DNA from 3 places in the Rahnella sp. PD12R genome. Region 1 is predicted to be linked to each of the others. Evidence: predicted binding sites of a transcription regulator. Region 1 holds the regulator's gene; each other region holds the start of a gene.
What was found. The regulator sigma-54, encoded in region 1, starts transcription at its own class of promoters, with help from an activator protein. The targets are predictions, from matches to a motif close to GTTGGCACANNTTTCGCTNT.

Region 1 (10,839 bases):
CGATTTACTTTTCCGTCACAGACGGTCAAAATCAACGAATTACCATTTTAAATTAAAAGCCTTCATCGTCTAACATACAGGAACCTGCTGGCCACGTTTTCAGACAAAATGTTGCCTTAGCTCATGTTGACGAAGGAATCGCCTGCCTTTCAAGGCAACGAACCTCGCATTATACCCAATAAAGGATGTTTCATGCTTCTCGCTATCGTACTGATGATTGTCGGCCTGTTACTGCTTGTTTACGCCGCCGATCGTCTGGTGTACGGAGCCGCTGTGCTGGCACGCTCGCTGGGCATGCCGCCACTGGTGATTGGCATGACCGTCGTCGGCGTGGGCATATCACTGCCTGAACTGGTGGTTTCCACCACCGCCGCCATCAACGATCAAATGGATTTGGCCGTTGGAAACGCAATTGGTTCGAATATCATTAATATTCTTCTGATTTTGGGCGGCGCCGCCCTGATTCATCCACTTTCCGTTCGTTCTGATATATTACGCCGCGAACTCCCTCTATTGTTACTGGTCACAGCGCTGTGCGGTTTTCTGCTGAGCGACGGCGAACTCAGCCGGTTCGATGGCGTTTTACTGCTGGCCAGTGCCGCCGCGTTTATGATGCTGGTGATAAAAATCGCCCGCGCGGCTGAAAAAGAGGGGCTGGACACGCTGACGTACGAGCAAATGTCTGAACTTCCGCAAGACAGCAGCAACACCGTGGCATTTCTGTGGCTGGCATTGGGCTTTATCATCATGCCACTGGCGTCGGGCATGATTGTCGACAACAGTACAGTGATTGCACGATATTTAGGCGTGAGCGAACTGGTGATTGGGCTGACGGTCATCGCTATCGGCACCAGCCTGCCGGAACTGGCGACGTTTATCGCCGGTGCAATTAAAGGTGAAGATGATATCGCGCTGGGCAATATCATCGGCGCCAATATTTTTAACACCTGCCTGGTGCTGGGATTACCTGCACTGGTGGCACCGGGTTCGTTCAACCCGGATGCGTTTCACCGCGACTACTGGGTGATGCTGGCGGTCAGCGTGGTGCTTTCCGGTTTGTGCCTGATGCGCAAACACCGGATCGGGCATATGGCCGGCGCATTATTGCTGTGCGGATTTATCGCCTACATGGCGGTGCTGTTCCTGTTACCGGACAGCATTGCCTTCTGAACTCTGTCAGGAATTGACTATGGCTAACTTTACCTTCGCCTCCGACTTTGATTTCCAGGCCGTCGGGCGTGATGTGCTGAAAACAGAACGTGAAGGACTTGAGCAGTTAGATCAATACATTAACGGTGACTTTACCCGTGCGTGCGAAAAAATCTTCGGTTGCACCGGAAAAGTCGTCGTGATGGGTATGGGCAAATCCGGTCATATTGGCCGCAAGATGGCCGCCACATTCGCCAGTACCGGGACTCCGGCATTTTTTGTCCACCCGGGTGAAGCCAGTCACGGCGATCTGGGCATGGTATCAAAGCAGGACATCGTTATCCTGATTTCCAACTCCGGCGAGGCGCATGAAATTCTGGGGCTGATCCCGGTCCTGAAACGGCTGAGCATTACGCTTATCTGCATGACGTCCAATCCGGAAAGCACGATGGGTAAAGCCGCCGATGTGCATCTTTGCGTCCGTGTGCCGAAAGAGGCCTGCCCGCTGGGGCTGGCGCCGACCAGCAGCACCACCGCTGTTTTGGTCATGGGCGACGCGCTCGCCGTAGCGCTGCTTGAAGCCCGCGGATTTACCCCTGAAGATTTCGCCCTGTCACACCCCGGCGGAGCACTGGGTCGCAAGCTCTTATTGCGCGTCAGCGATATCATGCACACCGGCGATGAAATCCCGCACGTCAGCCGTGATGCTTCTTTGCGCGATGCTCTTCTGGAAATCACCCGCAAAAATCTGGGCATGACGGTCATCTGCAACGATTTGATGAAAATCGAAGGGATCTTTACCGATGGTGATTTACGCCGCATCTTTGATATGGGCGTGAACATTAATAATGCGGCGATTGCCGATGTGATGACGACCGGCGGGATCCGCGTTCGCCCTTCGCTTCTGGCGGTTGATGCACTGAATCTGATGCAGGAAAAACACATTACCTGCGTAATGGTTGCTGATAGTGACCAGTTGTTAGGTGTGTTACATATGCACGATATGCTGCGCGCTGGCGTAGTTTAATTGAGGAATAGCCCGAATGAGTAATAGCGCAGCCCTGGTGGAGACCTTCTACGGTCCGGTCAGCGCCCACGTGCTGGAACGCGCCAAAGCCGTTCGCCTGCTGATTTGCGATGTGGACGGCGTCATGTCCGACGGCCTGATCTACATGGGAAATCAGGGCGAAGAGCTGAAAAGTTTTAACGTTCGCGACGGTTATGGCATCCGTTGCCTGCTGACATCTGACATTGAGGTCGCGATTATTACAGGCCGCAATGCGAAATTACTGGAAGATCGCGCTAAAACCCTCGGTATCCGCCACTTGTATCAGGGGCAATCGGATAAGCTTTTGGCCTTCCGCGAACTGTTAGATACACTGTCCCTGCGGGCTGAAGAAGTAGCGTATATCGGGGATGACCTGATTGACTGGCCGGTTATGGCCGAAGTCGGTCTTTCCGTAGCGGTTCAGGATGCACATCCGATCCTGTTGCCGAAGGCCGATTACGTTACCCGTATCGCCGGCGGACGTGGTGCCGTACGCGAATTGTGTGACCTGATTCTGCTGGCGCAGGGCAAGCTGGAGGACGCCAAAGGGCTGTCGATATGAGTAAAACAAAACTTTGGATTATCCTTGTTCTGACGGCCATCGTTCTGATTCTGGTGGGCTGGTCATTGTCTGACAGCAGCGATGACGCTCCGCAGGCGGTTAACGATCAGGATCCCACTTATCAGAGCGCCCACACGGTCACGATGGTCTATGACCCGACGGGCAGCCTGACGTATAAACTGGTTTCAGACCAGGTAAAATACTACGCCGCCGATCAGGTGACGTGGTTTACCAACCCGGTCGCGACAATGTATGACAAGAATAAAACACCAACCTGGGTGCTGCGTTCTGATAAAGCCAAGTTGACTCAGGATAAGATGCTCTATCTTTACGGGCATGTGCAGGGCGATAGCCTGACGCCTGAGACGTCACAGCTTCAAAGAATCAAAACGGATAATGCCCGGGTTAACCTGACGACACAGGACGTTGCCTCAGACGATGAAGTAACGCTTTATGGCACAGGTTTTACATCTAACGGCATGAAAATGCGCGGTAATCTGCGTGATAAGACAGCACAGCTGATCGAAAAGGTAACGACCTCTTATGAAATTCAAAGCAAAAAATAAAATCCGTGATCTCCTGATCGTCAGCTCGTTGTTAGCCGTGAGCATTCCGGCCTTCGCCTTAAAAGATGACACGACGAAACCGATCACCATTGATTCCGCCAATCAGGCGCTGGATGTGAACACCAACACGGCCACCTTCACCGGTAACGTTGTGGTCAATCAGGGCACCATTCAGGTTAAAGCCGATAAAGTGGTCGTTATCCGTCCTCAGGGCGTTTCCGGCAAAGAAGTGGTGGAAGGTTACGGTAATCCGGTGACATTTTACCAGATGCAGGACAACGGCAAGCCAGTGAAAGGCCATGCGCAGAAAGTCCGCTATGAAGTGGAAAACGATCTCGTGACCCTGACCGGTAACGCGTACCTCGAACAGCTCGACAGCAACGTGAAAGGCGACCGTATTACCTATCTGGTGCAGAAACAGCAAATGGAAGCCTTCAGTGATAAAGGCAACCGTGTGACGACCGTTCTGGTTCCTTCGCAGCTGCAACAAAAAACGCCTGCCGCGGGCGGCCAGCCGACCAAAAAGAGTAACTGATATTTTATGGCAAAATTAATCGCAGAGAATCTGGCCAAGGCATACAAAGGCCGCAAGGTCGTTGAAGATGTCAGCCTGAATGTCAATTCGGGAGAAATCGTCGGCTTGCTGGGGCCAAACGGTGCGGGTAAAACCACCACCTTCTACATGGTCGTCGGGATTGTGCAACGTGATGCGGGCCGTATTATCGTTGACGATGAAGACATCAGCCTTTTGCCATTGCATACCCGCGCCCGTCGCGGCATTGGGTATCTTCCGCAGGAAGCCTCCATCTTCCGTCGTCTCAGCGTGTTTGATAACCTGATGGCCGTGTTGCAAATTCGTGACGACCTGACCAAAGAGCAGCGTAACGACCGCGCCAATGAGTTAATGGAAGAGTTCCATATTTCCCATTTGCGCGATAACCTCGGTCAGTCATTGTCCGGTGGTGAACGTCGCCGTGTTGAGATTGCCCGCGCGCTGGCAGCGAATCCTAAGTTTATCCTGCTGGATGAACCTTTCGCCGGGGTTGACCCGATTTCCGTCATCGACATCAAAAAAATCATTGAGCATTTGCGTGACAGCGGCCTCGGCGTGCTGATCACTGACCACAACGTTCGCGAAACTCTCGACGTTTGTGAGCGTGCCTATATCGTCAGTCAGGGGAAATTGATCGCCCACGGCACGCCAGCCGACATTCTTGCTGATGAACAGGTTAAACGCGTTTATCTTGGTGAAGAATTCCGTCTGTGATCTGTGCCGCCGGAACCGTGCCCGTTTCGACGTAAAGTCTGACGGGAGGTCTCTGACAGAAGTTACTCAGTTTGTAATCAACGGAAATAAAACCAAGATATGAAGCAAGGTTTGCAACTCAGACTCAGCCAACAACTGGCAATGACTCCTCAGTTACAACAGGCAATCCGCCTGTTGCAACTGTCCACGCTTGAGCTCCAACAGGAGATCCAACTCGCGCTGGAGAGCAACCCTCTGCTGGAACAAACCGACCTTCATGATGAAATCGATTCGGTAGAAGCCACCGACAACGAAGCGTTAGATACACGCGAAGCGCTCGAACAGAAAGACATGCCCGAAGAGCTGCCGCTGGATGCCACCTGGGACGAGATTTATACCGCGGGCACGCCTTCCGGCACCGGCAACGATTACAGCGACGACGAGCTGCCAATTTATCAGGGTGAAACCACGCAGACGCTTCAGGATTACCTGATGTGGCAGGTGGAGCTGACGCCGTTTTCCGACACCGATGCCGCGATTGCCACGTCCATTGTCGACGCGGTAGACGATACCGGCTATCTGACCGTTTCCCTTGACGACATCCTCGAAAGCATCGGTGACGACAACGTCAGCATGGACGAAGTCGAGGCCGTTTTGAAACGCGTACAGCGTTTTGATCCGGTCGGTGTGGCGGCGCGTGACCTGCGTGACTGCCTGCTGATCCAGCTTTCGCAGTACGCCACAGACACGCCTTTCATCACCGAAGCACGCCTGATTATCAGCGAACATCTGGATTTGCTGGCGAACCATGATTTCCGCGCACTTATGCGTTCAACCCGGCTAAAAGAAGATACACTGAAAGGAGCGATGCTTCTGATTCAGTCTCTTGATCCGCGTCCGGGCCAGTCGATTAACACCGGTGAATCCGAATATGTGATCCCCGATGTGCTGGTGCGAAAAGTGTCCGGTGTCTGGACGGTAGAACTGAACTCCGACAGCATTCCGCGTTTGAAGATCAACCAGCAATACGCCGCGATGGGCAATTCCGCGCGCAGCGACAGCGACGGACAGTTCATCCGCAGCAATTTGCAGGAAGCCAAATGGCTGATCAAAAGCCTGGAAAGCCGCAACGATACGCTGCTGAAAGTGACGCGCTGCATCGTTGAGCAGCAGCAGGCGTTCTTTGAGTTAGGTGAAGAATTTATGAAACCCATGGTGTTGGCAGATATCGCCAGCGCCGTGGAAATGCATGAATCGACGATTTCACGTGTGACGACGCAGAAGTTTCTGCACAGCCCGCGTGGCATTTTCGAACTGAAGTATTTTTTCTCCAGCCATGTCAGTACAGACAGCGGCGGCGAGGCATCGTCAACCGCGATCCGGGCGCTGGTGAAGAAATTAATCGCAGCGGAGAATCCTGTAAAACCGCTCAGTGACAGTAAGTTAGCCACCCTGCTTTCCGATCAGGGAATTATGGTGGCGCGCCGGACTGTCGCCAAATACCGAGAGTCTTTGTCCATCCCGCCCTCAAACCAGCGTAAACAGTTAGTTTGACCTCAACAGAGAAGGAAGACATTATGCAGCTCAACATTACCGGACATCACATTGAGATCACGGATCCCCTGAGAGAATTCATCACGTCGAAGCTGGCCAAGCTTGAGCAGTATTTCGACCGGATAAATCAGGTGTATGTGGTGTTGAGCGTTGAAAAGGTGCAAAAAGTAGCGGAAGCCACTTTGCATGTGAACGGAGGCGAGTTGCATGCCACCTCGGAGCATCAGGATATGTACGCGGCAATTGACGGCCTGGTTGATAAACTGGCCCGCCAGCTGAACAAGCACAAAGACAAACTGAAACAGCACTGACATTCATGTAGCCAACCCTGTGCTACAAACCTTCGGGCATCGGCTTGTGACCTTCGGGAAACGAGCCGATATAGCTTCAAGGGTGAAACAGCGCCAAAGTGAAGATGACATGATTAACGATACTGCAATGCAATTAACGTCGGTGCTTAATGCCGAATGCACCAAAAGCGGCGTTCATTGCGCCAGCAAAAAACGCGCACTGGAAATCATCAGTGAGCTGGCGGCCAAACAGCTAAATTTATCGCCGCAGGTGATTTTTGACGCCATTTTGACCCGTGAACGCATGGGCAGCACCGGGATCGGTGCCGGGATCGCCATTCCGCACGGAAAGCTGGAAGAAGACACTTTACGTGCCGTCGGGGTGTTCATTCAGCTTGAACAACCGATCGCTTTTGACGCTATCGATAATCAGCCTGTGGATTTGCTTTTTGCCTTGCTGGTTCCGGCAGATCAATGTAAAACCCATTTACATACCTTGTCTTTAGTCGCCAAAAAACTGGCGGATAAAGGGGTGTGTCGTCGTCTGCGCGGAGCGCAAAGTGACGAAGAACTGTTCCAGATAATGACTGAAAACGAATAAATTACTGATTCCCGGTTGCGCGCCGGGAAAATGAATTCTGAACACTGAATGCCAGGGGAGTGACACCATGGTGCTGATGATTGTCAGCGGCCGTTCCGGTTCCGGGAAGTCGGTTGCCCTAAGGGCATTGGAAGACATGGGTTTTTACTGTGTGGATAACCTGCCGGTAGTGTTATTGCCGCAGCTCGCCCAGACCCTTGTTGAACGCAATACGTCAGCGGCCGTCAGCATTGACGTTCGCAACATGCCAGAAACACCGGAAGTTTATGAGCATGCGATGTCACAGCTGCCGGAAAGCTTTTCACCACAGCTGCTGTTCCTCGACGCTGACCGTAATACCCTGATCCGCCGTTACAGCGACACCCGTCGTCTGCACCCGCTTTCCAGCAAAAACCTGTCCCTTGAAAGTGCAATCGATGAAGAAGCCGATTTGCTGGAGCCTTTGCGCTCTTCCGCGGATCTGATCATCGACACCTCCGAGATGTCCGTTCACGAACTGGCTGAAATGCTGCGTACGCGCCTGCTGGGCAAACGCGAACGTGAACTGACCATGGTCTTTGAATCCTTTGGTTTCAAACACGGTATTCCAATTGATGCGGATTACGTTTTCGACGTGCGTTTCCTGCCAAACCCGCACTGGGACCCGAAACTGCGTCCGATGACCGGTCTCGACAAACCGGTCGCTGCGTTCCTCGACCGTCATACCGAAGTCCATAACTTTATCTACCAGACGCGCAGCTACCTTGAACAATGGCTGCCCGCGCTGGAAACCAACAACCGCAGTTATCTGACCGTCGCCATTGGCTGTACCGGCGGTAAGCACCGTTCGGTGTATATCGCAGAACAGCTGGCTGACTATTTCCGTTCCCGTGGGAAGAACGTCCAGTCCCGCCATCGCACGCTGGAAAAACGCAAATCATGACGGTTAAACAAACGGTAGAAATCAAAAACCGGTTAGGGATGCACGCCCGTCCGGCGATGAAGTTATTTGAACTGGTACAGAGCTTCGAGTCAGAAGTGATGCTGCGCAACGGCACAGGCATTGAGGCGGAAGCCAGCAGCGTGATTGCATTGCTGATGCTGGATTCCCCGAAAGGCCAGCAGATTGAAATCGAAGCCACCGGCCCCGACGAAGAACAGGCGCTGACCGCCGTCGTCAACCTGATTAATTCCGGTTTCGACGAGGATTAAGACTCCCCACTCTTAGCCAAAGTCATTGGCGTTGCAGCAAGGCAGCAAGCGAGAGAGTCCCGATGAGCTGACATCAGTCAGTGATTCGGGTGAGCGAACGCCGCTAACGCCGCTGCGGCGCCAAGGACGCAGGCTAAATTCGTGAAAGACAGTCGATCGCAATGGCCTTGAAGCTTTCAAAATTCTCACTGCTCAGCAGCCGGCTCATCGAACGCTCCCGCACAAACGTCACGAACAAATCGTAAATCGCCATCGCCTCTTCGTAATCTGCCTTGCTGATCGCCAGCAGGAAAATCACGTGCGCCGTTTCTCCTTCGCCCCAGGCAATGCCCTGCGGTGATAGCAGCGTGATCACCACGGTTTTCTTCGCCAGCAAACCCAGCGAGTGCGGCAACGCAATACCTTCGCCCAGCATGGTCGAGACAATCTCCTCGCGCTCACACACGGACGGGTAAAACGCCTGATCGACATATCCTTCTGCTTCAAGCTGCGAGCAGACATGTCGGAAAAGCTCCGCCTGCGTCATCGGCTCATTGACGATCATGAAGTGTTTTTCGTCGAAGAATTTTTCCAGCATATAAGGCCGGGTGCGGTCGACCAGCACCAGCTTGCCGAGCTGCTCCATCTGGTATTCCGTCGGGAACGGCGACAGCACCACTACCGGTTTATTCTTCTCAGTAATGCGGGCGTTGGAGATAATAAAATCTTCGTCGATGTGTTCCAGCTTCTCGTAATCGCGCAGCGACACAATCTGCTTCATCACCAGTTGCGGATATTTGCGGCTAATCTGCGCCTGAATCATGCGGATGGTCGAATTACCGGTATCGCAGACCAGCATGACCTGCGGATGACGCTGGTAGCCGATGTTGTAATGCCGTTCCAGCCCGACGCCAATATGCAGCACCAGAAAGCCGATTTCATTCTCGCTCAGCGTGTACGGCGTGTATTTCCCCCAGCTTGAGACCGCCGCCAGCGTGACGTCATACGCCATCGGATAATGCTGTTTGATATTGCTCAGCAGCGGATTGGGGATATTAATCTGGTATTTCACCCGCGTAATCATGGTTTTGATGTGCGTCAGCAGATCCGCTCGCAGCTGCTTATCGCCCTGCAAATCATAGTTATAGTGCGAGTTGATGTACGAAAGAATGTAATCGACCAGCGACTCATCGTCGTCGGCGTTAATGTCCGTCGGTAAAATCTGCTGGACGCGGCGGGCGGCGATATTCACCCGCAGATACGCCTCTTCCGAAGCGGGGATTTCCTTACCGACCAGATTTTTCAGCTCCGCCGCCAGCCGCACAGAAACCTGCTTCACCGCCGGATCACCGTCTTCGGCATCAAAATCCGTCAGCGGATAACCGCCGGTAATGCGTTTGATCGCCACGGCGCAATAGAGGATCAGATACTGCTCGCCTTCATCCGTCAGCTGAATGGAAGACTGCGTCAGCAACTGATGCATAAAACGCGTCAGCGGAACTAACGCTTCCGGCTCGAGGCTTTCGGCCTTCAGCAGCGGATTGGTCTGTTCCTCGGCATCCAGCTGAAACAACAAATCGGTCAGACAGGCGCGGATCGCCAGCTCGGCGCCGAACAGTTTCATACCGTATCGCGGTTTGGTTTCGATATTCAGGTGATAGCGCGCCAGATGCTCCCTCACCTCAGCCATATCATTTTGCAGGGTTCCCCGGCTGACAAACCATTCATCGGCCAGATCTTCCAGCTTTAATGAAAAAGCTGAGGTCAAAAAGCGGATCAGCAACGTATTCACCCGTCCGGCGGCGGTGCGCGGCGTCGGGTTCGGTTTGCGTTGCGTTGATTGCTGTAACGACGAAAACAGCGCCGCATCATCGATGCGCAGCTGGTATCCGCTGCCCCGGCTGTGGACAAACGTCGCGCCGTAACCGGCAATGATTTCATTCAGTGCCGTGATGTCAGCGCGCACCGTTCTTGTCGATACCGCCAGACGTTTTGCCAGCTCATCCTGAGGCAGGGTTTCGGTCTGGAGCGCATCGAACAATTGCGCCAGCCGTTGATTGGGAAATCTCACCATTATTCTTCCATATCGTTGCAACGTAGCCCCGTTCCGGCCTTTATAAGGAAAAGATAGAAACGGGGTTTAGTTCTTTTACACGGGCCTTTCAGGGCGCGATCACCATCTGCGACGGACTGCCGACGGCCACATAGCCATCAACAAACGTCAGCTTGCCGCTTTCCGCTGATACCTTGAATGTAGTGATGTTATCGCTTCGTTGATTCATTGCGTAAATATATTTGCCGTCCGGTGACAAAGTGAGCGTGCGCGGATAATCGCCACGGGTCCAGGTTTCCCCGCCCCAGGTCATCGCGCCTTCATCGGTCACGTTGATTTGCGCAATGCTGTTGTGCAGACGATTGGCAACGTACAGATGTTTGCCGTCTTTGCTCAGCACAATGCCCGCGGCGAAGTTCGTGCCTTTGAAACCGGCCGGCAGCGTGGACAAGCTGTGCAGCTCGCTGAGCGTGCCTTTTACGGCGTCAAAACGATAGCTGGTCAGCGTCGACGCTTCTTCGTTAATCAGGAAAACGACTTTGCCGCTCGGATGAAACACGAAATGACGCGGTCCGGCGCCTTCCGAAGAGGCCTTAATGA
Region 2 (10,839 bases), on a different contig from region 1:
CGATGAACTGGTGTTCGAGGTGCATAAGGATGATGTCGATGCAGCAAGTGAGAAAATTCGTAATTTGATGGAGTCGAGCATGGAGCTCGCTGTTCCGCTCAAAGTGGATGTCGGTACGGGTGAAAACTGGGACCAGGCTCACTAAGCGGTCATTTGACTAAGTGGATAGTAATTAAGCTTTTTTTGTAATTAAGCTACAGGATTGTGTGCTCAGACCTTGAAGGTGATCGCATAATCCGCGATTTTTGTGTAAGTAAACTACAAAAAGTTCTTTTTCCCCGTCAGGAAATAGGGTAAAGTTTCTCTTGTAGGGTACAGAGGTAAGATGTTCTATCTTTCAGACCTTTTACTTCACGTAATCGGATTTGGCTGAATATTTTAGCCGCCCCAGGCATTTATGTCTGGGGCGTTTTTTATTGTGCTTTTCATGACGTTGCGATGGTTTCCCTCAAACGCAATCCATAAAAAAGGGCGACCTGCTGGCCACCCTGATGATGTTCTTTACTTACACATGCCATTCATAATGGCCGGTAACGTTATTCGCCGGACAATTCTTCTTCCAGCACTTCCGGTGGGATCTCGTTGAACCAGTTGTTCAGCTTATCGCTCAGTTTATCCACGCCCATTTTCTTCGGTGAAGAGAACGCTTCAACCTGAATATCGCCCATGAATTCTTTTACTGCTTCACGGACCATCTTGATCTGCGCCTGACGTGCACCGGAAGCCAGTTTATCGGCTTTGGTCAGCAGCAACATTACCGGCGTACCAACATCCACTGCCCACTGAATCATCTGCTGATCGAGATCTTTAAGCGGATGACGGATATCCATCAGCACAACCAGACCCTTCAGCGAATTACGCATTTGCAGATATTCGCCCAGCGCGCGCTGCCATTTGCGTTTCATTTCTTCCGGTACTTCTGCATAACCGTAACCCGGTAAGTCGACCAGACGGATGCCCGGTTTGACTTCGAACAGGTTGATCAGCTGAGTACGTCCCGGCGTTTTACTGGTACGTGCGAGGCTTTTTTGCTGCGTCAGCGTATTCAGCGCACTGGATTTGCCGGCGTTTGAACGACCAGCAAATGCGACTTCAATGCCTTCGTCAGCTGGCAGGTGCCGGATATCCGGGGCGCTCATGACGAAATGGGTCATATGATAGTTGTAAGTTTGGCTGGTCAAAACGTGCGTCTCCGTGAGGCATGAGTATCTGGCTGGCGATTATAACTGCAACAGAGCCGAGATGTGTTCGTGTTTTTGAAATCCGAATGATGAGGCGAAGGGACCACAGAGATGAAGGCGGGGGAAATTGCCTTCATGATGTAAGACATTTGCTATTCATGATGCGGGTTATTTCGCTTGTTTTATCGCCGTATTTATTAATTCTTATCGTAATCAACAAGATAAAATTTGAGTGTTTCCGAAACCTCACTGGCGGCTGGCGGGTATCTTGAGCCTTTGCGCCAGTCGGGTAAAGTAATTCTTACGCGATGAAGGTAAGTAGGGAAACACGGACGAATTCTGCATTCACGGATCACGGGAAATGCATTGCGATTTAAGGACGAACGGGGCCGGAGGCTCTGAAAGGCAAAGGAAAAACCGGGACGTTGACGCTATACAGGGAAAGTGTTTGATGAATATCCTTCAGACGAAGGAAAGAAAAAGGCAGCAAGGTTACCTTGCTGCCTTTTTTCTTTGTTCGCTTTCTGCTAGATTCCGCCGCAAATCTATACTAAATGTACACACCTAAGAGCAGATGCCATGAAACAGCCAGCGAAAGCACCACGCGCCAAAACCGCGACAGCTAAAACGAAGAAGAAAAGTCGTGTAGAGCTTGATATCGAAGCGCGCGAACGCAAGCGTGATAACAAGCGCCGTGGCCATAAAGCAGGCTCACGCGCCAATCCGGATGCGGCTCAGAATCAAAACGGTTCCGGCGCTAAGAAAGCCGATCCGCGCATCGGCAGCAAGAAAGCGGTGCCATTAATCGTTGAGACAGTAACGAACAATGCGGCGAAAGCTAAAAAAGCCGCGCAGCCGAAGCAAGATGCAAAACCAAAAATGACGCCGGAAGAAGAACTGACGTTGCTGGAAAATGATGAGCGTCTGGATTCACTCCTGGACCTTATCGATGACGGCAAAGCACTGAGCGCGGAAGATCAGGCTTACGTTGATCAGACGCTGGATCGTATTGATGTTCTGATGGAAATCCTCGGCATTGAACTCGGCGACGATGAAGATGACGAAGAAGAAGAGAAGAACGAAGACATGATGCAGTTGCTGAAGCGCGGAAATCCAAAAGACGGTTTCTAAGCCATGCGCTGGGTCGTCCCGGCAATAGCCTTACTCTTTGCATGTTATATGCTTTGGTTATTCGGTAAACTACGGCGGTTATCGAAAACCAAAGCACGTTTGCGCAGAGCGACCTTTGCACGGCAGGCCCAAAACCTGCCTGTAAGGCGAACCGGCAGCATCCGACGCCGGAAGGAGTAAGTCACCCCATGTCAGAACAGACAACCGTCTGGGATTTAGCGCTGATCCAGAAGTACAACTATTCAGGTCCGCGATACACATCCTATCCAACAGCACTCGAATTCAGCGAAAGCTACGATGATGCGGCCTTCAAAAAAGCGGCTGTGCGTTATCCAGAGCGTTTCCTTTCGCTGTATGTGCACATTCCTTTCTGCCATAAGCTCTGCTATTTCTGCGGCTGCAATAAACTGGTGACCCGCCAGCAGCATAAAGCCGAAGAATACCTTAACGTCCTAGAGAAAGAGATCAGCCACCGCGCACCGCTCTTTAAAGGCCGTCAGGTCAGCCAGCTGCACTGGGGCGGTGGTACTCCGACTTACCTTAATAAAGCGCAGATAAGCCGTCTGATGAGCCTTCTGCGGGCACACTTCGATATCCTGCCTGACGCCGAGATGTCGCTGGAAGTGGATCCGCGCGAAATAGAGCTGGATGTTCTCGATCATCTGCGCAACGAAGGTTTTAATCGTCTGAGTATGGGCGTGCAGGATTTCAATAAAGAAGTGCAGCGTCTGGTGAACCGCGAGCAGGACGAAGACTTCATTTTTGCGCTGATTGAACGGGCACGTGCGCTGGGTTTCAACTCCACCAATATCGATCTTATCTACGGCCTGCCAAAACAAACCGCAGAAAGTTTTGCGTATACACTGAAACGCGTGGCGCAGCTGAACCCCGATCGTCTGAGCGTTTTCAACTACGCGCATATGCCGAAATTGTTCGCCGCTCAGCGCAAAATCAAAGATGCCGATTTACCCGGCGCCGAAGAAAAACTGAAGATCTTGCAGGAAACCATCGCTTCGCTGACAGATTCCGGATACCGCTTCATAGGCATGGACCACTTTGCCCGCCCGGATGATGAACTGGCCGTGGCGCAGCGCGAAGGGAAATTGCATCGCAACTTCCAGGGCTACACCACGCAGGGCGACAACGATTTGTTAGGCATGGGCGTTTCGGCGATCAGCATGCTGGGCGACACCTATGCGCAGAATGAAAAAGACCTGAAAACCTACTATGACCGCGTAGAAGCTGAAGGAAATGCGCTGTGGCGGGGTCTGGAAATGACCGATGACGATTGCCTGCGCCGTGACGTAATCAAAGCACTGATCTGTCATTTTGAACTGGATTTTGCCGATATCGAGAAACGTCACGGGATTCAGTTTACGGATTACTTTGCCGATGATCTGGCCTTGCTTGAGCCGCTGGTCAAAGACGGTCTGGTGGAAGTCAGTGAAAACCTCATTCAGGTCACCCCGCGCGGCCGTCTGCTGATCCGCAATATCTGCATGTGTTTTGATATTTACCTGCGCCGCCAGGTTCGCCAGCAGCAATTTTCCCGCGTTATCTGACGTTCGCTGCACAAACAAAAACAGCCGCATTTGCGGCTGTTTTGCTTTCTGGCAATGACGTTATTCCATGCCGAGTTCTTTCAGTTTACGGGTCAGGGTATTTCGTCCCCAACCCAGTAATCGTGCAGCTTCCTGTTTGTGCCCCTGAGTATGGCGCAGCGCCGTAGTCAGCAGCGTACGCTCCATCTCCGGCTGTGCTTCTGACAACAGATTTTGATGACCGGAACGCAGGGCGCGATCGGCCCATTGTGCCAGCAGCGTTGCCCAGCTGTCCGGCAGGCTTTGCCCACCCGTCTCAGGCGCTGTCGTTTCAAACAATTCACTCGGTAAATCCTGAATCAACACTTCCTGACCGGCGGCCATAACGGTTAACCAGCGGCAGGTGTTTTCCAGCTGGCGCACGTTCCCTTGCCACGGCAGACGTGTCAGCGCCGTTTCAGTTTCAGGATGAAGATTTTTGGCTTCCACACCCAGCTCTTTCGCCGCAACTTGCAGGAAATAACGGGCCAGACGCGGAATATCTTCACGACGTTCACGCAGCGGAGGCAGATGGACGCGGATCACGTTCAGACGGTGGAATAAGTCCTCACGAAATTTGCCTTCCTGAACCCGTAACTCCAGATTCTGGTGGGTAGCCGCGATAATCCTGACATCCACTTTTACCGGCGCGTAGCCGCCAACCCGATAGAACTGCCCGTCAGCCAGCACGCGCAGCAGGCGGGTTTGAACATCAAGCGGCATATCACCGATTTCATCGAGGAACAGCGTGCCGTTATCGGCCTGCTCAAAACGTCCCTGACGTATGGTATTCGCCCCGGTAAATGCGCCTTTCTCGTGGCCAAATAACTCGGACTCAATCAGGTCTTTCGGGATCGCAGCCATATTCAGCGCGATAAAGGGCGCTTTGGCGCGCGGGCTGTGGCGATGCAAAGCATGGGCGACCAGCTCTTTACCGGTTCCGGATTCCCCGTTTATCAGCACACTGATTGAAGAGCGTGATAACCGGCCAATAATGCGGAAGACGTCCTGCATGGCTGGCGCTTCACCAATAATATCAGCCGTCGGGCCACTGGCAGGTTGGCTGCGCGCCGGTTGTTGTTGTTCCTGATAATGACTGATCGCACGCTCGACAAGCGCAACGGCTTCGTCGATGTCGAACGGTTTTGGCAGATAATCAAACGCACCTTGCTGATAGGCGCTGACCGCGGCATCCAGATCGGAATGCGCTGTCATTATGATGACCGGAAGCATCGGATGGCGCTGTTTAATCTGTTTTAACAGCGCTAAACCGTCCATGCCGGGCATACGGATATCTGATAACAAAACGTCAGGGGTTTGAGTCGCAATGGCATCAAGCACTTCATTGCCGCTGTCAAACGTGGTGCAGGTTAAACCGGCTCCAGTGAGCGCGCGTTCAAGTACCCAGCGGATGGAGCTATCGTCATCGACGATCCAGACTATCCCTCGTTGCATAAGAACCTCACTGGCGAATAGGCAGGAAAACCGAGAATTCGGTGTGTCCTGGCCAACTGTTAAATTCAACTTTACCCGAATGCTGATCAATCAAACTGCGCGCGATAGAGAGGCCCAAACCGGTGCCCCCTTCGCGGCCACTGACCATGGGGTAAAAAAGGGTGTCCTGCAAATGCGCCGGTACCCCGGGGCCGTCATCTTCAATATCGATACGGGCCACCAGACGATAACGCACGCCGTGTAACGTAATCTGGAAAGCCGTGCGTGTGCGCAAAGTAATTGTGCCGCCTTCGTCCCCGAGCGCCTGCAATGCGTTGCGGGTGATGTTCAGCAAAATCTGTTCTATCTGATCCGGATCGTGCGCCAGTTCTGGCAGGCTCGGGTCATAGTCTCTGACCAGCTGAACGTTATCCGGTTTTTCCATCGACACCAGCTGGCAAACACGTTCCGCAACCTGATGAATACTTTGTGTGATGTGCTGGCTTGGGCGTTGTGGCCCCAGCAGGCGATCAACCAGATTACGCAGACGGTCGGCCTGCTCGATAATGACTTTGGTGTATTCCAGCAGAGCCGGATCGGGCAGTGCTCTGGATAATAACTGGGCGGCACCACGCAGCCCGCCAAGCGGGTTTTTGATTTCATGGGCCAGGCCGCGGATCAAATCACGCGCGGCAACCTGTTGAGCATGCTGCAATTGTTCCTGACTCAGACGTCGCTGGTTATCCATCGGCGCCAGTTCGACCAGAATGAAACCTTCCGGCAGCATCTGCGCGGTCAGTGAAAGAACATGTGCGCGCCCATCGACAACCAGGGTCACTTCGCTGTCTGTAAAGCCCTGTCCGGCTGTCAGACTTTCACGCATTAAGTCGATATTGAGCGAAAAATATCCCACCAGTTCCGGCAAAGGGGTACCAAAGAGTTTGCGGGAACTTTGCGCCAGTAACTGCTGAGCGGCCGGGTTGGCGTAATGCACAGCCAATTCGTCGTCCAATAACAGAACGCTGTTGATTAAGGAATTCAGGATCTGCCCAGCATCGGGCAGCTTGCCAGTTGCCATACCGCAGTCTCCCGCACCTGATTGGTGCATTTTATCTCGCTACCCGGCGAAATCACGGGCCAGAGGGGTTAAGCAGGAAAGAGTGTGGAGAAAAAAGCCCATCCGGAGATGGGCTGAAAGTTTCCACGGCAACAAATAAAATCGTCTTACTTAATTTTGACGCTGAAGGCTTTGTTACAACCAGGCCATCAGTCGGGTATTACGCTCAGCGCCAGCCCAACAGCGGGCGCTGAGCTCAGGGTTTAATCAGAAATTAAACGCTGTAGTACAGTTCGAACTCAACAGGGTGCGGAGTCATACGCACACGGTCCATTTCTTCTTTACGCAGACTGATGTAAGCATCGATAGCGTCGTCAGTGAACACGCCGCCACGGGTCAGGAACTCGCGGTCTTCGTTCAGTGCGTTCAGAGCTTCTTCCAGTGAACCTGCAACTTTTGGAATTTCTGCTTCTTCTTCCGGTGGCAGGTCATACAGGTTTTTATCCATCGCATCGCCAGGGTGGATCTTGTTGATGATACCGTCCAGGCCGGCCATCATCAGTGCAGCAAACGCCAGGTATGGGTTAGCCGCTGGATCAGGGAAGCGAGCTTCGATACGCATGGCTTTAGGGCTGGATACGTGTGGAATACGGATAGAGGCAGAACGGTTACGTGCAGAATATGCCAGCATCACAGGTGCTTCGTAGCCCGGGACCAAACGCTTGTAGGAGTTTGTTGTCGGGTTAGCGTAGGCATTGATGGCTTTAGCGTGCTTGATGATACCGCCGATGTAGAACAGTGCCATTTCTGACAGGCCGCCGTATTTGTCGCCAGAGAACAGGTTGTTACCGTTCTTAGACAGAGACATGTGGCAGTGCATACCGGAACCGTTATCGCCAAACATTGGTTTTGGCATAAAGGTCGCAGTTTTGCCAAATGCGTGAGCCACGTTGTGAACCACGTATTTGTAGATTTGGATTTCGTCAGCTTTTTTGGTCAGCGTGTTGAAGCGGGTTGCCACTTCGTTCTGGCCAGCAGTGGCGACTTCGTGGTGGTGAGCTTCAACAACCAGACCCATTTCTTCCATGGTCAGACACATGGTAGAACGCAGATCCTGGGAGGAGTCGACCGGAGGAACCGGGAAGTAACCGCCTTTAACTGCAGGACGGTGGCCTTTGTTGCCGCCTTCGTATTTGGTGCTTGAGTTCCATGCGCCTTCGATATCATCGATAGCAACGTGGGAACCGGAGATGCTGCTGCCGAAGCGCACATCATCAAACAGGAAGAATTCTGGTTCTGGCCCGAACAGGACGGTATCCGCGATACCAGAAGAGCGCAGGAAGTCTTCTGCACGTTTTGCGGTAGAGCGTGGGTCGCGGTCATAACCTTGCAGCGTTGTTGGCTCAAGGATATCGCAGCGAATGATCAGCGTGGTTTCTTCGTAGAATGGGTCAAGAACAGCAGTGCTCGCGTCTGGCATCAGAACCATGTCAGATTCGTTAATGCCTTTCCAGCCACCGATTGATGAACCATCAAACATTTTGCCTTCTTCGAAGAAGTCAGCGCTAACCTGGTGCGCTGGAATGGTGACGTGCTGTTCTTTACCCTTGGTGTCAGTGAAACGCAAATCTACGAATTTCACTTCATGCTCATTCAGCATCGTCAAAACGTGTTCAGCGGACATACTAGTTCTCCCGAATTTCTCATTATCGTCGTGGAACGAATAACCATTTTTGGTCTTTAGTTGGAAATAACAGCTTTACTTGAACTGGCGTGTGGCCTAAACAGCACTATTATTTGTCTGGTCAGACTCTTTCACCCAGTAAAAACTTTTTACCCTAAAAAATTTTTACTCTAAAAACTATTAGCGAAAAGTGTGCCAACTTTGAGAAAATGCAAACAACGCCATTTTACAGGGCTTTTGCACTCAATAAGTATGCACCATAACGGAATTTATGCACTACAATGGTGCTAATCGTGAGATGCAAGGCACCAAAAAGGTGCGTCATAATGGTTCAGGGGTTCTTTTGCACCGTGAAAGGGATCACAAAGTAGCCATCCACAAGTTGTTTCAACAAGATCCTTGTGATCTTGTTTAGAACCTCGCTTAATACGTGTACAATAGCGCGCTATTTCTAATGCCTGAGGCAAAGCTGTGATCGAAAATTTGCGTAACATCGCCATTATTGCCCACGTTGACCATGGTAAAACCACCCTGGTCGACAAGCTGCTGCAACAATCCGGTACTTTCGGAGAACGTGTAGAAGCTACCGAACGCGTAATGGACTCCAACGATTTGGAGAAAGAGCGTGGGATTACCATCCTCGCAAAAAACACCGCCATTAATTGGAAAGACTACCGCATCAACATCGTGGATACCCCAGGACACGCCGACTTCGGCGGTGAGGTAGAGCGTGTGATGTCAATGGTCGACTCGGTGCTGCTGGTTGTGGATGCAATGGATGGCCCAATGCCGCAAACCCGTTTCGTGACCAAAAAAGCATTCGCTAATGGTCTGAAGCCGATCGTGGTAATCAACAAAGTTGACCGCCCTGGCGCGCGTCCTGACTGGGTTGTTGATCAGGTCTTCGACCTGTTCGTAAACCTGGACGCAACTGACGAACAACTCGATTTCCCAATCATCTATGCATCTGCACTGATGGGTATCGCGGGTAATGACCATAACGATATGGCCGAAGACATGACCCCGCTGTACCAGGCGATTGTTGACCACGTATCTCCGCCACAAGTTGAGATGGAAGCACCTTTCCAGATGCAAATCTCTCAGCTGGACTACAACAACTATGTTGGCGTCATCGGCATCGGTCGTATCAAACGCGGTACTGTTAAACCTAACCAGCAGATCACTGTGATCGACAGCGAAGGTAAAACCCGTAACGGTAAAGTCGGTAAAGTTCTGACCCATATGGGTCTTGAGCGTATCGAAGCGACCGTTGCTGAAGCTGGCGACATCATCGCGATCACCGGTTTGGGTGAGCTGAACATTTCCGACACTATCTGTGACCCGGCAAATGTTGAAGCTCTGCCAGCGCTGAGCGTTGATGAACCAACCGTTACCATGTACTTCTGCGTTAACACCTCTCCGTTCTGTGGCAAAGAAGGTAAGTATGTGACTTCACGTCAGATCCTTGACCGTCTGAACAAAGAACTGGTGCACAACGTAGCATTGCGTGTTGAAGAAACTGAAGATGCTGATGCATTCCGTGTTTCAGGCCGTGGTGAACTTCACCTGTCGGTTCTGATCGAAAACATGCGTCGTGAAGGTTTCGAGCTGGCGGTTTCCCGTCCTAAAGTAATCAACCGTAAAATCGATGGCCGCATGCAAGAGCCATTCGAGAACGTGACACTGGATATCGAAGAGCAACACCAGGGTTCTGTAATGCAGGCCATGGGTGAGCGTAAAGGCGATGTCAAAGACATGATCCCAGACGGCAAAGGTCGTATCCGTCTTGATTACCTGATCCCAGCACGTGGCCTGATCGGCTTCCGTACTGAATTCATGACCATGACTTCAGGTACCGGTCTGCTGTACTCCACATTCAGCCACTACGATGACGTCCGTCAGGGCGAAATCGGTCAGCGTCAGAACGGCGTTCTGATTTCCAACGGTCAGGGTAAAGCAGTTGCGTTCGCACTGTTCAGCCTGCAAGACCGCGGTAAATTGTTCCTGGGCCACGGCGCAGAAGTGTATGAAGGCCAGATCATCGGTATTCACTCACGTTCTAACGACCTGACCGTGAACTGCCTGACCGGTAAGAAACTGACCAACATGCGTGCGTCCGGTACTGACGAAGCAACGACTCTGGTTCCTGCTATCAAAATGTCTCTGGAGCAAGCTCTGGAATTCATCGATGATGACGAACTGGTCGAAGTGACTCCTCAGTCTGTACGTATCCGTAAACGTCACCTGACCGAGAATGACCGTAAACGTGCAATGCGTGGTCCAAAAGAAGGTTAATCTTCTTTTACGCAAGCCGTTACACAGAAGCAGGGTGCCTTTGGGTACCCTGTTTTTTTTTGTGTTTTTTTTCCAAACCTGCACTAAACCCCGCGCATCTGTCACTGTTCACCTGTACGTTTTACCGCTAAAGTTAAAAGTCATCTTTGAAATCAGGAGCGTGCAATGCTGTACATTTTTGATATGGGAAACGTCATTATTGATATTGATTTCAAACGTGTTCTTGGCGTGTGGAGCCATCTTAGCGGTACGCCGCTGGCCACGCTGACGGAGCGATTCTCGATGGGCGAGGTATTCCAGAAGCACGAGCGTGGCGAAATCAGCGATGAACAGTTTGCCGCCGACTTATGCCATGAAATGGGCATAGCGCTCAGTTTCGAGCAGTTCAGCGCGGGCTGGCAAGCTATCTTCGTCGGGTTGAGGCCTGAGGTGATCACGGTATTCAAAAAGCTGCGCGAAGAAGGCCATCGCGTTGTC
Region 3 (10,839 bases), on a different contig from region 1:
ACGCAGAGCCTCACTCATGGCGCGACTCCTTTACGCACGGTAAAGCCGCTGCGGCTGATGCGGATTAACCCGCGCGGACGCCAGATCATCATCACCACCATCAGCACGCCAAACAGCAACACGCGATATTCCGCAAAACTGCGCAACAGCTCCGGCGCGACCGTAAGAACAAACGCCGCCAGCACCACGCCGATGGTCGAGCCCATCCCGCCGAGCACCACAATGGCGAGGATCAGCGCGGATTCAAAAAAGGTGAAAGACGTCGGGTTAACGAATCCCTGATAGGTGGCAAAAAACACCCCGGCAATACCGGCCGTTGATGCGCCGAGCGTAAACGCCGAAAGTTTTACCAGCACATGGTTCAGCCCCATGGCCCGGCAGGCGATTTCATCTTCACGCAGCGCTTCCCACGCCCGCCCGATCGGCATCCGCGTCAGGCGATGTTTGATAAACAGCACCAGCAACACCACCAGAACCAGCACCGCGTAGATGAAAATAAACTTCATATTCGGGTTATAGGTCAGATGGAAAAATTCATGAAACGGCACGCCGCCCTCTTTCGCCCGCCTGCCGAATTCCAGCCCGAAGAATGTGGGTGGCGGCGCGGAAACGCCGTTCGGTCCGCCGGTAAACGACAACCAGTTGGTCAGCACCAGACGAATAATTTCCCCGAAACCGAGCGTCACAATCGCCAGATAATCGCCGTGCATCCGCAACACAGGGAAACCCAGCAATGCGCCCGCCAGTGCGGCCATCACCGCCGCCAGTGGCAACATTGACCAGAATCCGAGGCCAAGATACTGATAGCCCAGCGCCAGCCCGTACGCGCCAATCGCGTAAAAAGCCACGTACCCGAGATCTAACAAGCCCGCCAGCCCGACCACGATATTCAGCCCGAGCCCCAGAAGGACGTAAATCAGCCCTAAAATCGCGACGGTCAGAATGTATTTCGTGGCCACGAACGGGAAGAAAATCGCCAGCACCAGAATGAGCGGGATCACCCAGCGCAGGTTACTTTTGTAATCCGGCGGACGCACATAAACTCCGGCGCTGTCAGCCTCAAAACGCGCACGCATTTTCCGCCCAGCTGCCGTTTCTAAAAATGCGCTAAGCAGGAAACGTCCGAGCATCACCGCGGCGATAATCCATACCAGCCGCTGGCTGTGGAATGTAAAACTGTAGCCATCAAGCACAACGCCGACGACCGGGCCGAAAATAATCAGCGCCACCAGCCCGGCAAAAATGGCATCAAGCAGACAACGTTTGAGCGAAAAATCGCTCCTCATATCAGTTTGTGACGTCATTTTTTCCCCTCACACTTTCGTCACGACCGGACGACCCAGCAGGCCCTGAGGGCGGAAAATGAGGATCACCACCAGCAATCCAAACGAAAAGACATCTTTGTAATCCGAGTTCACCATGCCCGAGAACTGCGCTTCGGCGATCCCCAGAATCAGGCCGCCCAGCATCGCGCCCGGCAACGAACCGATACCGCCCAATACCGCCGCCGTGAACGCTTTAATACCGATGATAAAACCGGCGTAAAAATCAAACGTGCCGTAATTCATGGTGACCAGCACTCCCGCCAGCCCGGCCATCGCCGCGCCAATCATAAAAACCAGCGAAATAATGCGGTCTGTATTGATGCCGAGAATCGACGCCATTTTGCGGTCCTGCTGGACGGCGCGACACATACGCCCGAGCTTCGTATTGCTGATAATCCACGACAGCACCAGCATTCCGAGCAGCGAGGCCACCAGTATGAACAGCTTGGTGTACGTCATCTGCACAAAACTTTCGCCAATGTGGAAACGCACCGCGCCGTCCAGCATGGTCGGGATCCCTTGCTGGCGTGGTCCCTGGCTGATTTGTGCGTAGTTTTGCAGGATAAGCGACATACCGATGGCGGAAATCAGCGGCGCAAGGCGGGTGGAATTTCGCAACGGTTTGTAGGCAATGCGTTCAATCGCCCAGCCATAAACGCCGGTCACGACAATGGTGAACACCAGCGTGCCGAGGATCAGCAGCGGAAAGGAGTGCAGCCCGAAGAAGGAAAGCAGCGCCAGCGCGATGGCGCACAGGTACGCAGAAATCATGTAAACCTCGCCGTGAGCGAAGTTAATCATGCCGATAATGCCGTAAACCATGGTGTAGCCGATGGCGATCAAACCGTAGACAGCGCCGAGCGTGATGCCATTAAACAATTGTTGCAGAAAGAATGAATCCATAAATACGCAGTCTCTTTTTGCGACCGCGTTCAACGAACGCGGTCTTTGTCTGATATGGTTTTATTCCTTCACTTCCTGGTATTTGCCTTTGTCATCCCACTTATAGACTACGTAATCGGAAACCTTCAGATCGCCTTTGCTGTCCCAGGCTTTCTTGCCCATGACGGTATCGACGCTGTTGACTTTCAGCCAGGCGCTGGCTTTGGCGGAATCCGTACCGCCGGTGGCTTTGAATGCGGCAGCAATGGCCTGAACGGATGCGTAGGAGTAGAGCGTGTAACCTTCCGGCTCAAATTTACTGGCGCGGAATTTATCGATAACGGCTTTGCCGTCCGGGATCAGACGCGGGTCTTTGCCGAAGGTCATGAGAATACCGTTGGTGTATTGCGGGCCACCGGCAGCGGTCACCATTTCCTCATTGACGATACAGTCGCCGGAGAAGAAGGTCGCCTGAACGCCCTGCTCACGCATCTGACGGACTAACGGACCGGCTTCCGGATGGCAGCCGCCGAAGAACACCACATCCGGTTTTTGCGCACTGATTTTGGTCACCAGCGCGTTAAAGTCTTTTTCGCCGCGCGACAGGCCTTCATACATCACCTCTTTTACACCGCGTTTGTTGAGCGCCGCTTTGGTGGCGTCCGCCAGCCCCTGACCGTAGGTGTCTTTATCGTGGATGATGACCACTTTTTTGGCTTTCAGTTTGTCGATGATGTAATCGCTCGCCACTAATCCTTGCTGGTCGTCGCGGCCACACATGCGGAACATATCACTCATGCCGCGTTCGGTGATTTGCGGGTTGGTGGAGCCCGGCGTGATGGCGATAATTCCGGCGTCGTTATACACCTCGGAGGCAGGCATGGTGGAGGAAGAACAGAAATGCCCGACCACGGCCTGCACTTTATCCTGATCGACCAAACGGTTAGCCACCGCCACCGCCTGTTTCGGTTCGCAGGCGTCATCGCCCTGCACCAGTTTGATTTTCTCGCCATTAATCCCGCCTGCGGCATTAATGTCTTCGGCAGCCTGCGTGGCCCCGTGCCAGTACTGATCACCGTAAGTCGCATTCGGCCCGGTAAACGGCCCCGCAACGCCAATCACAATATCCGCATGTGCGGAGAAAGCGGTCACCAGACAACCGGCCAGCAACAAAGAGAGCGGACTTTTCATAAATTTCATCGACATCGTCATGATCCTTAGCACTGTGTTTGAGTAGAAACCTGAACTAAAAAGAAAATTCTGAAGCTTAATTTTGAAATTCACGGCTGAAGCCAAAAGACGAAAGGTTTCCCGAGGTTGAATCAAAAGTAAGAAACATAAGCAAAATATCTGCCAGTGTTTCCAATGCTCTGAGAATGTGTCGGGCTCTGTGAGTATAGATAGCGCTCAGCCCGCGTTACGGGCAACTGACAGAAACGACGACGGGATCACACCGCACTGCGCTGGTGCTGAAAAGCGACGAAAAAGAGGATAGCGAAACCGCGTGCACCAAAATGAGCCGTGATAAATCAGTCACTCAGTTCACACAATTACGCCTGGTGACATTTTTATCCTTTGCTTCTTGCGGCGGGTTGTTTTGTAATGCGGGCAGATGATTGCAACAGGAAACCACTGAACAATGAAGAGATTATCCTGCCTGACGGCGATAGTTCTGGCGATGACATTAACCGGTTGCGCTGGCGATTATGTGATACACACCAAAGCCGGCGACCAGCTTTTCGCCCACGGCGAACCCGACCGCGACCGCGATACCGGCATGACCAGCTACACCGACATGAACGGCGATTATCATCTGATGAATACCAATGATATTGCCGGAATTGTGAAGAAATAGGATTTTGACTGGCAGTGATTCAGGCATAAAAAAACCGGGCTTTCGCCCGGTTTGTCATTCTCAGCGTCAGCTGAAAATCAAATCCCCTGCTCGGCAATATCCATCGCAAAGTAGGTCAAAATGATATCTGCACCGGCACGTTTGATTGCGCCGAGGCTTTCGCGCACGACGGCGCGTTCGTCGATGGCACCGGCCTGCGCGGCGAATTTGATCATCGCGTATTCACCGCTGACCTGATACGCCGCCAGCGGCAGACGGGAGGCTTCGCGGATATCGCGGATAATGTCCAGATACGCGCCCGCCGGTTTCACCATCAGCGCATCGGCGCCTTCCTGCTCATCCAGCAGTGACTCGCGCACCGCTTCGCGGCGGTTCATCGGGTTCATCTGATATTGCTTGCGGTTGCCTTTCAGCACGCTGCCGCCCGCTTCGCGGAATGGCCCGTACATTGAGGATGCGAATTTGGTGGAGTACGCCATGATTGATGTATCAATGAATCCGGCTTCGTCCAGCGCGCTGCGGATGGCCTGAACCTGACCGTCCTGTGCGGCGGAAGGCGCGATAAAATCGGCACCGGCGGCGGCGGCAACAACGGCCTGTTTGCCCAGATTGATAAGCGTTGCATCGTTATCCACGCCGTGGTCGTGCAATACGCCACAGTGGCCGTGCGAGGTGTATTCGCAGAAACAGGTGTCGGACATCACAATCATTTCAGGCACGGTGTCTTTACAGATACGCGCCATACGGGCGACGAGACCGTTTTCATTCCAGGTGTCACTGCCGGTCGCATCCATGTGATGCGAAATACCAAAAGTCATCACCGAGCGGATACCGGCGCGGGCGTAGCGTTCAATTTCAAACGCCAGACGCGATTCGGGAATGCGTAAAACGCCGGGCATAGCTTCGATGGGTACGTATTCAGAGGTCTCTTCTTCTACGAAAATCGGCAGTACCAGATCGTTGACGCTAAATTCAGTTTCCTGAAAAAGAGTGCGCAGGGATTCGGACTGTCTCAGGCGGCGAAGGCGTGAGCTCGGGAACTGATTCGACATGAAAACTCCTAAAAATTAATCTGTTGCGCTGATATTTTTTAGAAACAGGAGCGCAGACAGTTCAGACGGCAGGAGGCAATGCAGCGCCGTCAGACGATGAAGCCCGCATTTTATAATAACTTTTAAACAAATGATGAACTTTCCGTGAGGAGATGTAACAGAGGCCGCATTTTTGGAAAGGCGATCCCCGTTCAGGGGATCGCCGGAGTGAGGATTAACCGAGTTTTATCTCACGATCGGCTGAGGCAATCGTCGATGGCCGGTGCGCGATAAATATCCGCGTGATATCCAGCTCGCTTATCGCCTGATTGATACGCGCTTCATTGTCGAGATCCAGATGGCTGGTCGCTTCATCGAGGAACAAAATGGCCGGACGGCGATACAACGCGCGGGCAATCAGCAGCCGCTGTTTCTGGCCGCCGGACAAGCTGCCGCCCAGTTCGCTGATAAGCGTTTCATAGCCCATCGGCATCCGTTCGATGTCGTCATGAATGTTGCAGCGCCGCGCGCAATCCATGATCCGCTCTTCGTCTTTTGCCTCATCAAAGCTGGCGATGTTCTCGGCGATAGAACCGGCGAAAAGCGTATCATCCTGTAACACACAGGCGATGCAGCTGCGGTAATTGTTCAGCCCGGCGGTGGTGATATCCATACCGTTGATCAGGATGCGGCCTTCGGTTGGTGAGAGTAAACCGGTCATAATTTTCATCAGCGTGGTTTTCCCCTGCCCCGACGGCCCGGTGATCGCCACACTTTCCCCCGCCGCCACCGACAGGTTCAGGCCGTTAATCAGCGGTGCTGAAAGGCTGTCGTACTGAAATACCAGATCCCGCACGTCCAGCGACGCCGCTTCGCCCGCCCGCAGCAACTCGCGCTCCGGCAGGGATTTCTCGGTATCCGTCAGCGCAATATCCGCGATACGGTCGCGATGCAGTGAAAGCATCCGCAGCTGTAACACCATGTTCAGCAGGTTCGCCGCGCGTTCGGAAAATTGCCCGCGATAGGTATTGAACGCAACGAACATCCCGAGCGTCATGTGCCCGTCGATTACCTGCGTTGCGCCCAGCCACAGCAGCGCGACCTGGTCGAGCGTGGCGATCAGCGTGTTCCCCCCGGTGAACATCATTTCAAACTTAGTTTTACGCACCGTCGCATTGGCGTTATCCACGTTCAGGTTGAGCCAGAAGTTGGCACGCGCTTTCGATAAACCGAGCGCTTTCAGCGTGCTGATGCCGTACAGGGTTTCCATAAAATGCGAACCGGCACGCGCGCCTTTCACGATTTGTTCTTCCGAAACCTGACGATAGGCGTTGTACGTCGTAAGGCGGAACACCACGTAAACGGCGGTAAACCCGAGGATCACCCAAATCAGCCAGCCACCGTAGAGCACCATCATCACGATCAGCCCGACCGACATAATGCCGTCGATAATGCTGTTCACGACGTTGGTGGTCAGCGTGGTACGTAAGGTATCGAGAGAGGCAAAGCGCGACTGAATATCGCCAAGTTTGCGCTTTTCGAAGTAATCAAGCGGCAGTTTCAGCAGATGGTCAAACAGCCGCGCTTTCCACTGCACGTCAATCAGCGTGCTCATGACCAGCGACGTCCAGGCGCGCAACATACTGACGCCGGTGCGGAAAATAATGAAGAACAGCAAACCGAGGCAAATCAGCGTCAGCAGATCCGGATCTTTCGCCGGGATCACGTGGTCCATCACCAGCTGCATCCCGACCGGCAGCAGCAGGTTGACCGATTCAATCATCAGTGACAGGCAGAAAATCTTGGTCAGCGCCGGCATCAGGCCGCTGACGTTGCCCATCATTTTGCGCAAGTCCAGCCGGACGCGCGGTTTTTCGCTGGTGAAACCGTTGTCCGGCCACAGCTCCAGCGCGACGCCGGTGAAGTGCTCCGACACTTCGCGCATACCCAGCGAACGCCGCCCGAATGCCGGGTCATGAATAATCACCTTGCCCTGTTTCACGCCAACCAGCACCACGAAATGGTTGAGATCCCAGTGCAAAATGCACGGCGTTTTCAGGGCATTCAGTTCGTCGATGTCCAGCTTCAGCGCGCGGGATTTCAGTTCATTGGCGGTGGCAATATCCATCAGTGTGCGCAGCGTTGCGCCACGCGACGAAATGCCATAGCGCTGACGCAGGCTTTGCAAATCAACGTGTTTGCCGTGATAGCCGCACACCATCGCCAGACAGGCCAGCCCGCATTCGGCGGCTTCGGTCTGAATAATTTGCGGCACCCGGTGGCGCCAGCTGAAATGCAGGCGGTCAGCCAGCTCGCGTACGTTATCGAGATTCATTGATTGGCCCCACCACGCTTTTCTTCATGCTGTAATACGGAGACAACATCCACTGATACAGCGGCCTTTTCTCCAGGAATAAGGTTGATTCGGCTTTCATGCCGCTGGATAAGTTCAGCGTTTCGCCGTGCCAGTTCATGGCTTTTTTATCCAGTGAAACAATCACTTTGTAATAGGGCCCGCTGACCGTACCGTTGGCCGTGCGCGGCGCGCTGGCGTAGGTATTCAGTTCCTGTCCGGAAACGGGTGCAGAAGAGATCGATTCGACCTTGCCGGGGAACTGGCCATATTTTTCAAACGGATAGGCTTCGTAGCGGATGTTGATATGTTCACCGGCTTTCACGTAAGGCACGCTTTCATTCGGCAGCCACGCGACCAGGAAGAACGGGGAATTTTTAGCAGGCACCAGCTGCGCCAGGCTGTCACCGGCATTAACCATCTGACCCGGCGTGACGCTCAGCGAGGAAATCTTGCCGGAAGTCGGCGCGGTAATTAGCAAAGAACCTTTTGCATCGGCCTGCGCCAGCTGGCGTTCCAGATCGTTACGCTGATAACCATATTGCGAAATCTGGTTATCAAATTCAGCCGCGCGGGTGACCAGCTCGCTGCGCAGGTTGGTTATCTGTAAGGCTTCCTGAATTGCCTGCGTGTTGAGGCTCTGAAACGAGGTTTGTTGCTGATAGAACAGGTATCGCTGGTTGTTCAGCTGGTCGGTATTGATCAGCCCTTTCTTCTGGTACGCGCCGTAGTTCTGCATGCTTTTTTTCATGGCGTCCAGCCCTTCCTGCGCGGAATCCACCATGCTTTGTGACACCTGATGCGCCTTCTGATACTGGTCGAGCTGCTGTTGCAGGTTTTCCAGCGTTTCCTGCTTATTGTGCTGAAGCTGCACAATAATGGCGTCAATTTGCTCACGTTGTTTTTTAATGGCAGCCAGCGTGGTGGTGCTGACATTCCCCGCCTGCGTCACCCGGCTGACGTCGATTTCATACAGCGGCTGGCCTTTTTTCACCGGTTTGCCGGTATCAACATACAAACCGGTAACCACGCCCTGTTCCGGGCTGAATAAATTGATGCTGTGCGGCTGAGTAATAATTTCACCGCTGACATTAATTCGTCGGGTGTAGTTTGCGAAGATTAGGAATATCAGTAGAGCCAATATAAAAATGGCCGTCAGTGAAGTCACAATCCATAAAGGCCACCCAGCGAGTAATAAAGCCTTACCCGTCCAGTGGTTTTGCTGATGATCATTCACCTCTTTGCGAAAGAGCATATTTTGTGATCCGGAAAAACAGAATCCCAAAAAGATAGCAGCCAGAAAACGGCCTGCCACCGCGATTACTCTGAAACAGGATAATCCTTTATTTTCATGATGAAATTGTCACCACTCAATATCATCGGAAGACATTGCATCAATCACCCGGAATTAATAATACCCAAAGTGAATAAGATTAATTTTTGTCCGGAAAATAAATTATTCAGATTTTATTAACTATTAATTAGCCTTTAAAACAACAGGTTAAACTCGACATTTCACTTAGGAGATTATTCCTAGTCTAATTTCAGTCGTGGTGCTCTAGGCTTAATCCCCGTGAAGACATTGCGTAGAAATTATCTCCATAGCATTACTCAATGTTTTCATCGCCCCCGGATTTTCGGGGACTTGCTTTAACAGATTAAAAGGAAGGCCTAAGATGAAACAATTAACAGAACATGATATTGAAATGGTTAATGGTGCGGGTTGGTCGGAAGATATCAATAAAGTTGCCGATCGCCTCTCAAACTTTGGTCAGGACGCGGTAAGTGACACCAGTAATGCGGTGAACAAGGCGTATTCACAAATTTCCGATGGTCTTGCTAAAGCACAGAACTATCTGACGACCTAGTAATTAAAGGTTATTCAGCGTAATTCAGGCCCCGCTCACGCGGGGCTTTTTTATATCTTAACGTTTAAACACCGGCTTTCGTTTTATCCGTTTTCACCATGCTGTTTTTCAGCTTACCGACCAGTTCCTTACGGAAATCGCCGAGTTTAGGTTTGTCACCTTCCAGCCACGGCAGCGGACGGCACAGTTCCATGGTTTTGATACCCAGACGCGCGGTCAGCAAACCGGCTCCGATACCTTGCGCAGCACGGGCAGAAAGGCGCGCCGCCAGATCCTGCGACATCCAGTCCATGCCCACTTCGCGTACCAGTTCGGACGCGCCGGCAAATGCCATATTCAGCAGCACCAGACGGAATAACCGGATGCGGCTGTAATAACCCAGTTCGATGCCGTAAAGCACCGCGATGCGGTTCACCAGACGCAGGTTTCGCCAGGCGATGAAGGCCATATCCACCAGCGCCAGCGGGCTGACGGCGATCATCAGCGCAGATTCCGCGGCGGAATGGCTGATTTCACGGCGCGCCTGCGCATCCAGAACCGGCTGGACTAAGCGGGCATAAAGCTCGACCACTTCGCGGTCGTTTTGCGTTTCATGGAGTGACGCCTGCCAGCGTTGCAATGCCGGGTGGCTGTTGTCCAGCCCGGCCTGCGCGGCCAGTTTCTCACAGAATGCACGCCCCTGCCCCAGCCCGTGGCTGTGCAGTAAATCCCGCGCCACATCACGTTCATCAGCGCGCTGACGCAGCCGGTACAGGCGACGCCATTCAGTTGCCACGGAACCCACGCCCGCAACAATAATCAGGCCGCCCGCCGTGCAGGCGCCGAGCGCCACCCAATCCTGCTGAACCCACGCCTGATGCACCCATTGCACGCCCTGCGCCACGACGCTGATACCCAGCACCGCAACGCCAAGACGCACAATTTTGCCCCATAAACTGCGGCGCGGTTTGAGCGCACGGCTGAGTACCGCTTCGGCTTCGCCCTCTTCCTGCTGTTCGTCGGTTTCGGCGGTCACCGGAATAAAACGTTCTGAAATCATTTCGTCAAAGGCCAGCGCCGGTTTGATCACCGGATCCGCAGGCGCTTTTAATTCCGTTTCAAAATCGATACGCGGTTTTATCGGTTCGCTCATCGCATTTTATCTCCCAGTAAAAACTCCATCACCGCATCCAGACGGATGTGCGGCAACGGCGTGTCCACGCTCATTTCGCGCGGACGAAACTCGTCAAAATGAAAACCCTGTTTTTGCCAGAACGCTGCGCCCGGCAAACGTGCAGGCACTTCGCCGGGAAACACCGTCAGCGGCGCGCCATCCTGTAAACGGTGGCCTTTCAGCGCTGGCAGACTTTGCCCCTGGTATTCCACCATGCCGGTTTCGGTCGCCTGAACGGAAGCCAGGCCAGCGCAGTCCATGCTGATGCCTTCAAAGGCCGCATTTTGCCAGGCTTCCTGCACCAGTTGCTGCAACAGCGAAACCAGGTTCGCATGCTGATCGCCGGTGATGTGGTCAGCTTTGGTGGCCGCA

Region 2: the regulator sigma-54 is predicted to act here: its motif matches at 8,248-8,267, upstream of glnA (glutamate--ammonia ligase).
Region 3: the regulator sigma-54 is predicted to act here: its motif matches at 3,546-3,565, upstream of KWG64_RS20140 (branched-chain amino acid ABC transporter substrate-binding protein).

The regions. Positions count from the first base shown of each region.
Region 1 is NZ_JAHTMS010000004.1:381,846-392,684, forward strand. Features, by position in the region: gene KWG64_RS11015 (calcium/sodium antiporter) at 193-1,170, shown strand; gene kdsD (arabinose-5-phosphate isomerase KdsD) at 1,190-2,176, shown strand; gene kdsC (3-deoxy-manno-octulosonate-8-phosphatase KdsC) at 2,193-2,759, shown strand; gene lptC (LPS export ABC transporter periplasmic protein LptC) at 2,756-3,325, shown strand; gene lptA (lipopolysaccharide ABC transporter substrate-binding protein LptA) at 3,303-3,860, shown strand; gene lptB (LPS export ABC transporter ATP-binding protein) at 3,867-4,592, shown strand; gene rpoN (RNA polymerase factor sigma-54) at 4,692-6,125, shown strand; gene hpf (ribosome hibernation promoting factor) at 6,149-6,436, shown strand; gene ptsN (PTS IIA-like nitrogen regulatory protein PtsN) at 6,546-7,016, shown strand; gene rapZ (RNase adapter RapZ) at 7,084-7,938, shown strand; gene npr (PTS phosphocarrier protein NPr) at 7,935-8,207, shown strand; gene KWG64_RS11070 (transcription antiterminator) at 8,341-10,260, opposite strand; gene KWG64_RS11075 (lactonase family protein) at 10,349-10,839, opposite strand, start outside.
Region 2 is NZ_JAHTMS010000014.1:6,590-17,428, forward strand. Features, by position in the region: gene polA (DNA polymerase I) at 1-145, shown strand, start outside; gene yihA (ribosome biogenesis GTP-binding protein YihA/YsxC) at 537-1,181, opposite strand; gene yihI (Der GTPase-activating protein YihI) at 1,761-2,312, shown strand; gene hemN (oxygen-independent coproporphyrinogen III oxidase) at 2,501-3,874, shown strand; gene glnG (nitrogen regulation protein NR(I)) at 3,935-5,347, opposite strand; gene glnL (nitrogen regulation protein NR(II)) at 5,355-6,404, opposite strand; gene glnA (glutamate--ammonia ligase) at 6,658-8,067, opposite strand; gene typA (ribosome-dependent GTPase TypA) at 8,539-10,362, shown strand; gene yihX (glucose-1-phosphatase) at 10,528-10,839, shown strand, end outside.
Region 3 is NZ_JAHTMS010000011.1:88,265-99,103, reverse strand. Features, by position in the region: gene KWG64_RS20155 (ABC transporter ATP-binding protein) at 1-18, opposite strand, end outside; gene livM (high-affinity branched-chain amino acid ABC transporter permease LivM) at 15-1,304, opposite strand; gene KWG64_RS20145 (branched-chain amino acid ABC transporter permease LivH) at 1,314-2,228, opposite strand; gene KWG64_RS20140 (branched-chain amino acid ABC transporter substrate-binding protein) at 2,289-3,413, opposite strand; gene KWG64_RS20135 (YgdI/YgdR family lipoprotein) at 3,847-4,062, shown strand; gene hemB (porphobilinogen synthase) at 4,140-5,114, opposite strand; gene KWG64_RS20125 (peptidase domain-containing ABC transporter) at 5,329-7,428, opposite strand; gene KWG64_RS20120 (HlyD family secretion protein) at 7,415-8,701, opposite strand; gene KWG64_RS20115 (chemotaxis protein) at 9,123-9,314, shown strand; gene KWG64_RS20110 (YcjF family protein) at 9,379-10,446, opposite strand; gene KWG64_RS20105 (YcjX family protein) at 10,443-10,839, opposite strand, start outside.